Linked DNA regions of Heliomicrobium gestii. The protein of the gene in region 2 interacts with the protein of the main gene of each other region in a pairwise test. Links are inferred from orthologs where the notes say so. Each region holds a gene or a part of one and is shown on either strand. Other genes may lie near its edges.

Region 1 (3,092 bases), on a different replicon or contig from region 2:
ATGAGTCGAGCAAGCAGATCATCATCTCCTCCGACCGGCCGCCGAAAGAGATCCCCACCTTGGAAGACCGCCTGCGCAGCCGCTTTGAGTGGGGCTTGATCACGGACATCAACCCGCCCGACCTGGAAACGCGGATCGCCATCCTGCGCAAAAAGGCGATCTTGGAGAACCTGGATGTCCCCAACGAGGTCATGGTCTTTATCGCCAATATCATTCAGTCCAACATCCGCGAACTGGAAGGCGCCCTCAACCGGGTCATCGCCTTTGCCTCCCTGAGCGGCAAATCGCTGACCTCCGATGTGGCCGAAGAAGCGCTGAAGAGCATCATCCCCTCCCATCGGGCAAAGGTGATCAACATCGCCCTCATTCAAAATGTCGTGGCCGAGCATTTCAATATGCGTGTTGAAGATTTTAAGGCGAAAAAGCGCACCCGCGATGTGGCCTTCCCGCGGCAGATCGCCATGTACCTCTCCCGGGAGATGATCGACGTGTCGCTCCCGAAGATTGGCGAAGAGTTTGGCGGGCGCGATCATACCACCGTCATTCATGCCCATGAAAAAATTACAAAAGATATCGAAAAGGATCCCCAACTGGAAATGACCATTCAACTTTTAAAAGAAAAAATCCAGAGAGCTTAAAAGTTATCCCCGGAGTTACCCACTTATCCCCAGAGTTATCCACACCCTGAACAAAGGAAAATCGTGATGTTCCCCCACTTTTCCACATATCCCGCCCCCTTACTATGACTACGGTATATAAAAAGGGAAAAAAGGCGCCAAACCAAGGAGGTTTCCACAGCATGGAGTTTTCCTGTTCCCGGGCTGAGCTGTTGGAGGCGGTCAACGCTGTATCGCGCGCCGTATCTTCCAAAGCGACAACGCCGGTGTTGAGCGGCATCTACATGGAGGCCCACGATGAGACGCTGCGTCTTGTCGCTACCGATACGGAACTGGGCATTGAATACACCATCCCTGTTCGCACGATCCGGACCGGCAGCACTGTTGTCAACGCGCGCATCTTTAACGAGATGGCCCGCCGGTTGCCGGAAGGTCCGATCACCTTTTTTGTCAATGACGATAATCCGGCCCTGAAGGTCCGCTATCATGGCTCGGAATTGACCTTAAATACGATGAATCCACAGGAATTTCCGCTGTTGCCGGCGATCCTCGATGGCGATCGGTTGACGGTCAACCAAGGGCAGTTTAAAGAGATGACGCGACTCGTCGCTTTTGCCGCGTCAACCGACGAATCCCGCCCCTGGTTTACGGGGGTGCTCTGGGATATTCAACCGGAGGAAATCCGGTGGGTGGCCACAGATACACACCGTTTGGCCCTGCTGTCAGGTACGGCGGTGGAGATGAACGTCAACCAGCCCCGTCAGGTGATTCTCCACGGAAAAACCCTCTCCGATGTGGCCCGCTTGCTGCCCGATGAGGAAGGGCCGCTGCAGATCACCCTCACCCGCTCCCAGGCGCTCCTGGAAACGGATCGCCTGCGGGTCATCCTGCGGATCATTGAAGGCCAGTACCCGAAATATCAACAGGTCATCCCCAGGGAACACAAGACGCGCCTGACGATCCCTGTCAAATCCTTGGCGGAAGCCGTAGACCGGGCCTCCCTGGCCTCCATCGGCAAAGAAGGGTCGAACATCATCAAATTGTCGGCAGAGGGAAACCTGTTGACCATTCGGTCCAACTCGCCCGAGGTGGGGCATATCTATGAAGAGGTCTTTGTGGATATCAATGGCGATCCAATCCCCATTGCCTTCAACTTCCGGTATCTCCAGGATGTGCTGAAGGTCATCGATACGGAACAGGTGCGCCTTGACCTCTCGGGGACGCTGGCGCCGGGCTTGATAAAGCCGCTCGGCGACGAGCGCTACCTCTACCTGATCGTGCCTGTTCGGACGATTTAACAAGCGGACTAGATTGCTTTTTTTGGTGAAAAAGAAAAATTATACCTCTAAAGTTTGAGATGAATCAGGGCGTGGCGCATGGAAATCCAAGCGATCGAGTTGGCCCACTTTCGCAATTACCAGGGACTGCAGATCAACTTTACGCCTGGAGTGAACATCTTCGTCGGCGCCAACGGCCAGGGCAAGACCAACCTCCTCGAGTCGATCGCCCTCCTCAGCGGCGGCGGCTCCCATCGTGACGCCCGGGATGCCGAGATGGTTCAATGGCAGGAAGAGTATTACCGGATCAAGGCGACGGTGCGATCGGACGGGCAAAGCGTCGCCCTTGAACTCGCTTTTGGCGGCGAACGGCGAAAGCTGGCCAAGGTCAACGGCCGCAAGCTGCGTCGCATCGCCGAATTGTCGGAAACCCTGAATACGGTGGTGTTTTCCCCGGAAGATTTGTCCCTGGTCAAGGGATCGCCAGCCCAGCGGCGGCGCTTTCTCGACCGGGAACTGTCCCAGGCGTCGCCGGCCTATGGCGATGTCTTGTCCCGCTATGCCCGGGTGGTCACCCAGCGCAACAACCTGCTGCGGCGGTTCCGGGAGGGGGCGGTCACAGCGGCCGAGCTGGAACTGTGGGATGATCAACTGGCGCCGTTGGCGGTGGAACTGCTGGGCCGCCGGCTCGACGGGTTGGCCCGCATCGCCCCCTATGCCCGGCAGATTTACCGCGGTCTCAGTCGCGACAGGGAACAACTGGAACTTACCTACCGCTCTTCCTTTCCGTTGCCCGAGGATCGCCTTCGATGGCTGGAGGTCTATCGCGCTGCCCTGAAGGATCGGCGCGCCGAGGAGATCGCCCGGCAGTCCACATTGACGGGGCCGCACCGCGACGATCTGCAACTGTTTCTCAACGGACGGGATGCCCGGACCTACGGCTCTCAGGGCCAGCAGCGCTCCATCGCCTTGTCGTTGAAACTGGCGGAAATCGCCTATATCCACCAGATCAAGGGGGAGTACCCCCTGGTCTTGCTCGATGACGTGATGAGCGAACTCGATCCCGATCGCCGGCAGCAGCTGCTGGCCGAATTGGAAAGCAAACATATCCAGGTGTTTATTACCACCACCCATTTGCACGCCTTTTTGCCGGAGCAATTGGGCCGGGCCGGCATCTTCCGCATTCAAGCGGGACAGC
Region 2 (3,123 bases):
ACGCCCTTCTGAAGATCCTGGAAGAGCCGCCGGGGCCGACCGTGTTCATCCTGATCACCGATCGCGGTCACGGCATCTTGCCGACGATCCGGTCGCGTTGCCTGCCTGTCCACTTTCAACCGGCGCCGAGCGGCGAGATCGCGCGCTTCCTGCAGCAAAAGGGCGTACCCGCCGGCCATGTGCCGTTGTTGACGCTGCTGGCTGACGGGCGCTGGGACCGGGCGGCCAAACTGGCGGCCGAGGGCCTGCCGGCAGGCCGGGAAAAGGCCCGCCAACTGCTGGACAGTCTGGTCCAGACCGGCGACAGCCGCATCTTTCAGGTCGCCGAGGAATGGGACAAGGATAAGGAAGGCATCGCCGAGTTTTTCGATTACCTGGCGCTCCTGCTGCGCGATCGGCTGCTGATCGCCGGCGCCGGCGGCGCCGAGGTGCCGGTCATCAACGGCGACATCGCCGGCGACGCCCACGGCTGGCCCTTGCCGGTGTTGTTGAACGCCTTGGATATGGTGATGGCGGCGCGCCGCCTGTTGGACACAAACGCCAGCGCGCGCCTGCTGGTGGAGGACACGCTGCTCAAGCTGCGCGATCTGGCCCGGGGCGAGTCCCTGACGCCCTCGACTGCAGCCCGAAGATAAGAGTATCCGAGGCCGGACGATCCGGCCCAAACCTTGAGGAGGAAGGGTCCTTGGTCAAAATTGTCGGTGTCCGATTTAAGAAAACCGGGAAAGTGTATTACTTTGACCCGGACGACCTGAATCTCCCGCTGCAGGAAAAGGTGATCGTCGAGACGGCGCGCGGCATTGAGTTTGGCGAGATCGTCATCTCCCCTCGGGAGGTTTCGGAAGAGAGCCTGGTCAACCCCTTGAAAAAGGTGTTGCGCGTGGCCACGCCGGAAGACATCAAGCAGGTGGAGGAAAACCGCGCCAGGGAGACCTCCGCCTATGAGATCTGCCAGAAAAAGATCAACGCCCACCAGTTGCCCATGAAGCTCGTCGATGTGGAGTACACCTTTGACTCCTCCAAGATCATCTTCTACTTTACCGCCGATGGCCGCGTCGATTTCCGGGAACTCGTCAAGGACCTGGCCTCTGTCTTCCGCACTCGCATTGAACTGCGCCAGATCGGCGTCCGCGATGAGGCGAAGATGATCGGCGGCATCGGCTGTTGCGGCCGTGTGCTCTGCTGCGCCTCCTTCTTGGGCGATTTTGAGCCTGTATCGATCCGCATGGCGAAGGACCAGAACCTGTCGCTGAATCCGACGAAGATCTCCGGCATCTGCGGACGGTTGATGTGCTGCCTCAAATTCGAAAACGACTGCTACGAGCGCAAGGAAATGGGAAGACGCAGGGAAAAACCGCCCGAAATGCCCGGGCCGGAAGTCCAGTGAGCGACCAAGGCGCAGGCCCCTCTTGAAGCGGAGGTGGATCAGATGAACAAAGAACTGACGGCCAGGCTGATCGCGTTGGAAGAACAACTGCGGGAGATGCTGACCGAGATCGAAGCCCTGAAGATGGAGATCTATACCCTCGAAGAGGAGAACGACCGCCTGCGGGCGGAGCGGGCCAACATGACGCCCGAAGCGGTGGGCCGGATCAACGACAATGTGCGCCAACTGCAGGGCGAGGGCTATGAAAACCTGAGCCGCCTCTACAAAGAGGGCTTTCATATCTGCCATGTCAACTTCGGCCAACCCCGCCGGGGAGACGATTGTCTCTTCTGCGTGAACTTTCTCCATAAGGAATGAGGCCCCCTTGATGAACGACCATGATGACGGCGCCACAGACAAGCCTTCGGGTCCAGGTAAACTGATCCTCTGCGCCACACCGATCGGCAATTTGGACGACATCACCCTGCGGGCGCTCAAAGCCTTGCAGGAAGCCGACTTGATCGCCGCTGAAGACACCCGTCACACCCGCAAACTGCTCAGCGCCTTTGACATCCATGTGCCCCTCACGTCCTACCATGAACACAACCGTCGTCACAAGGGCGCGGTCATCCTCGACCAGGTGGCCGCCGGCGCCACAGTGGCCCTCGTCTCCGACGCCGGGCTGCCGGGCATCTCCGATCCCGGCGAAGACATCGTCCGGGAGTGCGTTGCGCGCGGGCTGCCCTTGGAGGTCCTGCCGGGACCGTCGGCGTCGCTGACGGCGCTCGTGCTGTCAGGTCTGCCCACAGGCCGCTTTGTCTTTGAGGGTTTTTTGCCCCGGCTGAAAAAAGAGTTTCGCGAACGGCTCCGCCGGCTCGCTTTTGAGGATCGAACGATCATCCTCTACGAGTCGCCCCATCGCCTGCGGGAGACCTTGGAAAGCCTCCGTGACGCCCTCGGACCGGAGCGACCCGCCGCCCTGGTGCGAGAGCTGACGAAAAAGTTTGAAGAGGTGCGCCGGGGTTCCTTGACCGAACTGGTCGAATCGGTTCGGGAGGGGGTCCGCGGCGAATGCACCCTTGTCGTCGCCGGGCGCGCCCCCTCGTCGAGGGAAGGGGGCCTCGCATCGCCTGCGGCCAGCGGTGACATCGATCAACCTGGAGAAAGCGCCGGCGGCTTTTGGAACGAAGCCGATGGCGGCCTCTATGGCATGGCTGCCCTTCCCGAGAGCGAGGGCGAGCGAGCCGCCTTGCTCCGGCGACGGTTGGAGCGGCTGGAAGGGCAGGGCATGGACAGCAAAGCCGCCCTCAAGACGGCCGCCCAGGAACTGGGCCTATCGCGACGGGAGGCCTACCGGCTTCGATTGCTCGACCCGGACGGGGAGGAAGCGCCCGAAAACGAATAAAACGGGATGGGTGAAAACCCATCCCGTCCTATTGCGAGAACATGACCTTTTGATTGGCTGGAAATAATGGTATTATGTAGCCAATCAAACCAATCCCATGATCAGCCGGCGTTTTGCGCCATCGAAACAGCGCACTCCCGGCAAACAATCTTGCCGCGGAAGTTTTGAACATCAACAGCGCTGCCACAGAAGACGCAGGCCGGCTCGTACTTTTTGAGGATGATCTTCTCGTGGTCGACGTAGATTTCCAGCGCGTCCTTTTCATCGATGCCCAGGGTTCTGCGCAGTTCAATCGGGATAACGACGCGTCCCAGTTCGTCAACCTTCCGTACAATGCCCGTAGATTTCATCG
Region 3 (2,871 bases), on a different replicon or contig from region 2:
CAGCATCCGCGATCCCCCCCGGAAAACAAAAGAAGGCCCCCGAAGCGGCCTTAAGCACTGAGTTGTTTTCTTCCTTTTGCACGACGACGCTTCAGGACGTTGCGTCCGTTCGGCGTGCTCATCCGGCTCAAGAAACCGTGAACGCGTTTATGCTTCCGATTTTTCGGCTGATAGGTGCGCTTCAATGTCTACACCTCCCTTATTTTTGCCCAGATTTGCTGAATCTATCCGCGAAGACAATAAGCCACGTATCCTGGCGGCTCGCAAGAACAAACATCTACATTATAGGGATCAGCGCAAGGAAAGTCAAGAAAAAGAACATGATCGGGACAGGCGTCATTTTTTCGGGTTATCCCCTTGTGGATAACTTCGACGCAGGTTACAATTGGGGATGAATATTATCCACAGGTGGATAACTCGGAAAGTCTAATTTTTATCCCAAGAGTGTTCCACAGACTGTGGATAATTTACGCGTCAAATCGCATTTCATCAACACCTTCGACGACGGCGAAGGATTTTTTTCGCCCTATCTCATCTTTTCCCCAAAAAAAAGCGTCCACAACAGCCGATCTTGTGGACAACCGCGGATGTTGTCCGCGTTTCTACATATATACGCATCTTTTCCACAGCAGTGAATATCGGAGCCAAAATGGGGGATAACCGTATCCCCGCTCGGGAAAACGTTCAAACTGGGGGTAGCCTGTGATGACTTCACAGTTTGCCGGTCTATGGCAACAATCATTGGAGATATTGAAACAAGAACTGAAACCGGCCAGTTTTGACACATGGTTGAAGAACACGCAGTTGGTGACAATGCAAAACGGAGAGGCCCATATCGGCGTGCCCAATGACCTGGCGCGCGACTGGCTGGAAAACCGCTACGCCACCTTGGTAAAAAACGCGCTCTCCGTCGTTCTCGGCGAGTCGGTGGAAGTCCGCTTTTTCACACCCGGCCCGGATAACCGCCGTTCCGAACCGGCGCGCCGAAGCGCGCCGGTGGAAGAAAGCAGCCCTCCGCTTTTGAATCCCAAATACACCTTTGACACCTTTGTGGTGGGCAACTCGAACCGCTTTGCCCATGCGGCCGCCCTGGCCGTCGCCGAAGCGCCGGCCAAAGCCTACAACCCCCTCTTCGTTTATGGGGGCGTCGGATTGGGGAAAACCCACCTGATGCAGGCGATCGGCCATTTTGTCATCGATCAACGGCCCCAATCCCGAGTTGTCTACGTCTCCTCCGAAAAATTCACCAATGAATTGATCAACGCCATCCGCGACGACAAGACCGTCGATTTTCGCAATCGCTACCGCAACATCGACGTACTCTTGATCGATGATATTCAATTCCTGGCGGGCAAAGAACGAACCCAGGAAGAGTTTTTCCACACCTTCAATGCGCTCCATGAGTCGAGCAAGCAGATCATCATCTCCTCCGACCGGCCGCCGAAAGAGATCCCCACCTTGGAAGACCGCCTGCGCAGCCGCTTTGAGTGGGGCTTGATCACGGACATCAACCCGCCCGACCTGGAAACGCGGATCGCCATCCTGCGCAAAAAGGCGATCTTGGAGAACCTGGATGTCCCCAACGAGGTCATGGTCTTTATCGCCAATATCATTCAGTCCAACATCCGCGAACTGGAAGGCGCCCTCAACCGGGTCATCGCCTTTGCCTCCCTGAGCGGCAAATCGCTGACCTCCGATGTGGCCGAAGAAGCGCTGAAGAGCATCATCCCCTCCCATCGGGCAAAGGTGATCAACATCGCCCTCATTCAAAATGTCGTGGCCGAGCATTTCAATATGCGTGTTGAAGATTTTAAGGCGAAAAAGCGCACCCGCGATGTGGCCTTCCCGCGGCAGATCGCCATGTACCTCTCCCGGGAGATGATCGACGTGTCGCTCCCGAAGATTGGCGAAGAGTTTGGCGGGCGCGATCATACCACCGTCATTCATGCCCATGAAAAAATTACAAAAGATATCGAAAAGGATCCCCAACTGGAAATGACCATTCAACTTTTAAAAGAAAAAATCCAGAGAGCTTAAAAGTTATCCCCGGAGTTACCCACTTATCCCCAGAGTTATCCACACCCTGAACAAAGGAAAATCGTGATGTTCCCCCACTTTTCCACATATCCCGCCCCCTTACTATGACTACGGTATATAAAAAGGGAAAAAAGGCGCCAAACCAAGGAGGTTTCCACAGCATGGAGTTTTCCTGTTCCCGGGCTGAGCTGTTGGAGGCGGTCAACGCTGTATCGCGCGCCGTATCTTCCAAAGCGACAACGCCGGTGTTGAGCGGCATCTACATGGAGGCCCACGATGAGACGCTGCGTCTTGTCGCTACCGATACGGAACTGGGCATTGAATACACCATCCCTGTTCGCACGATCCGGACCGGCAGCACTGTTGTCAACGCGCGCATCTTTAACGAGATGGCCCGCCGGTTGCCGGAAGGTCCGATCACCTTTTTTGTCAATGACGATAATCCGGCCCTGAAGGTCCGCTATCATGGCTCGGAATTGACCTTAAATACGATGAATCCACAGGAATTTCCGCTGTTGCCGGCGATCCTCGATGGCGATCGGTTGACGGTCAACCAAGGGCAGTTTAAAGAGATGACGCGACTCGTCGCTTTTGCCGCGTCAACCGACGAATCCCGCCCCTGGTTTACGGGGGTGCTCTGGGATATTCAACCGGAGGAAATCCGGTGGGTGGCCACAGATACACACCGTTTGGCCCTGCTGTCAGGTACGGCGGTGGAGATGAACGTCAACCAGCCCCGTCAGGTGATTCTCCACGGAAAAACCCTCTCCGATGTGGCCCGCTTGCTGCCCGATGAGGAAGGGCCGCTGCAGATCACCCTCACCCGCTCCCAGG

What was found.
Region 1: the proteins of GTO89_RS07350 (region 2) and dnaN interact in binary tests that used the Bacillus subtilis proteins (3 or more experiments, as listed by UniProt). The link is inferred for Heliomicrobium gestii from one-to-one orthologs.
Region 3: the proteins of GTO89_RS07350 (region 2) and dnaA interact in binary tests that used the Bacillus subtilis proteins (3 or more experiments, as listed by UniProt). The link is inferred for Heliomicrobium gestii from one-to-one orthologs.

The regions. Positions count from the first base shown.
Region 1 is NZ_WXEX01000013.1:31,052-34,143, reverse strand. What follows is about bases 1-2,857. They hold dnaN (DNA polymerase III subunit beta), read left to right. Parts: upstream 1-799; coding sequence 800-1,915; downstream 1,916-2,857. Other genes in these bases: recF (DNA replication/repair protein RecF), read left to right, coding at 1,994-2,857; dnaA (chromosomal replication initiator protein DnaA), read left to right, coding at 1-638. In the rest of the region: more of recF, read left to right, coding at 2,858-3,092. UniProt on the Bacillus subtilis protein: Confers DNA tethering and processivity to DNA polymerases and other proteins. Acts as a clamp, forming a ring around DNA (a reaction catalyzed by the clamp-loading complex) which diffuses in an ATP-independent manner freely and bidirectionally along dsDNA.
Region 2 is NZ_WXEX01000005.1:138,060-141,182, reverse strand. Bases 199-3,086 are described here. They hold GTO89_RS07350 (initiation-control protein YabA), read left to right. Parts: upstream 199-1,429; coding sequence 1,430-1,744; downstream 1,745-3,086. Other genes in these bases: GTO89_RS07340 (AbrB/MazE/SpoVT family DNA-binding domain-containing protein), read right to left, coding at 2,873-3,086; rsmI (16S rRNA (cytidine(1402)-2'-O)-methyltransferase), read left to right, coding at 1,755-2,771; GTO89_RS07355 (PSP1 domain-containing protein), read left to right, coding at 686-1,387; holB (DNA polymerase III subunit delta'), read left to right, coding at 199-635. In the rest of the region: more of holB, read left to right, coding at 1-198; more of GTO89_RS07340, read right to left, coding at 3,087-3,121. UniProt on the Bacillus subtilis protein: Involved in control of chromosome replication initiation. Inhibits the cooperative binding of DnaA to the oriC region. Thus negatively regulating initiation of chromosome replication.
Region 3 is NZ_WXEX01000013.1:32,672-35,542, reverse strand. It holds dnaA (chromosomal replication initiator protein DnaA), read left to right. Parts: upstream 1-705; coding sequence 706-2,037; downstream 2,038-2,871. Other genes in the region: dnaN (DNA polymerase III subunit beta), read left to right, coding at 2,199-2,871; rpmH (50S ribosomal protein L34), read right to left, coding at 51-185; rnpA (ribonuclease P protein component), read right to left, coding at 1-6. UniProt on the Bacillus subtilis protein: Plays an essential role in the initiation and regulation of chromosomal replication. ATP-DnaA binds to the origin of replication (oriC) to initiate formation of the DNA replication initiation complex once per cell cycle.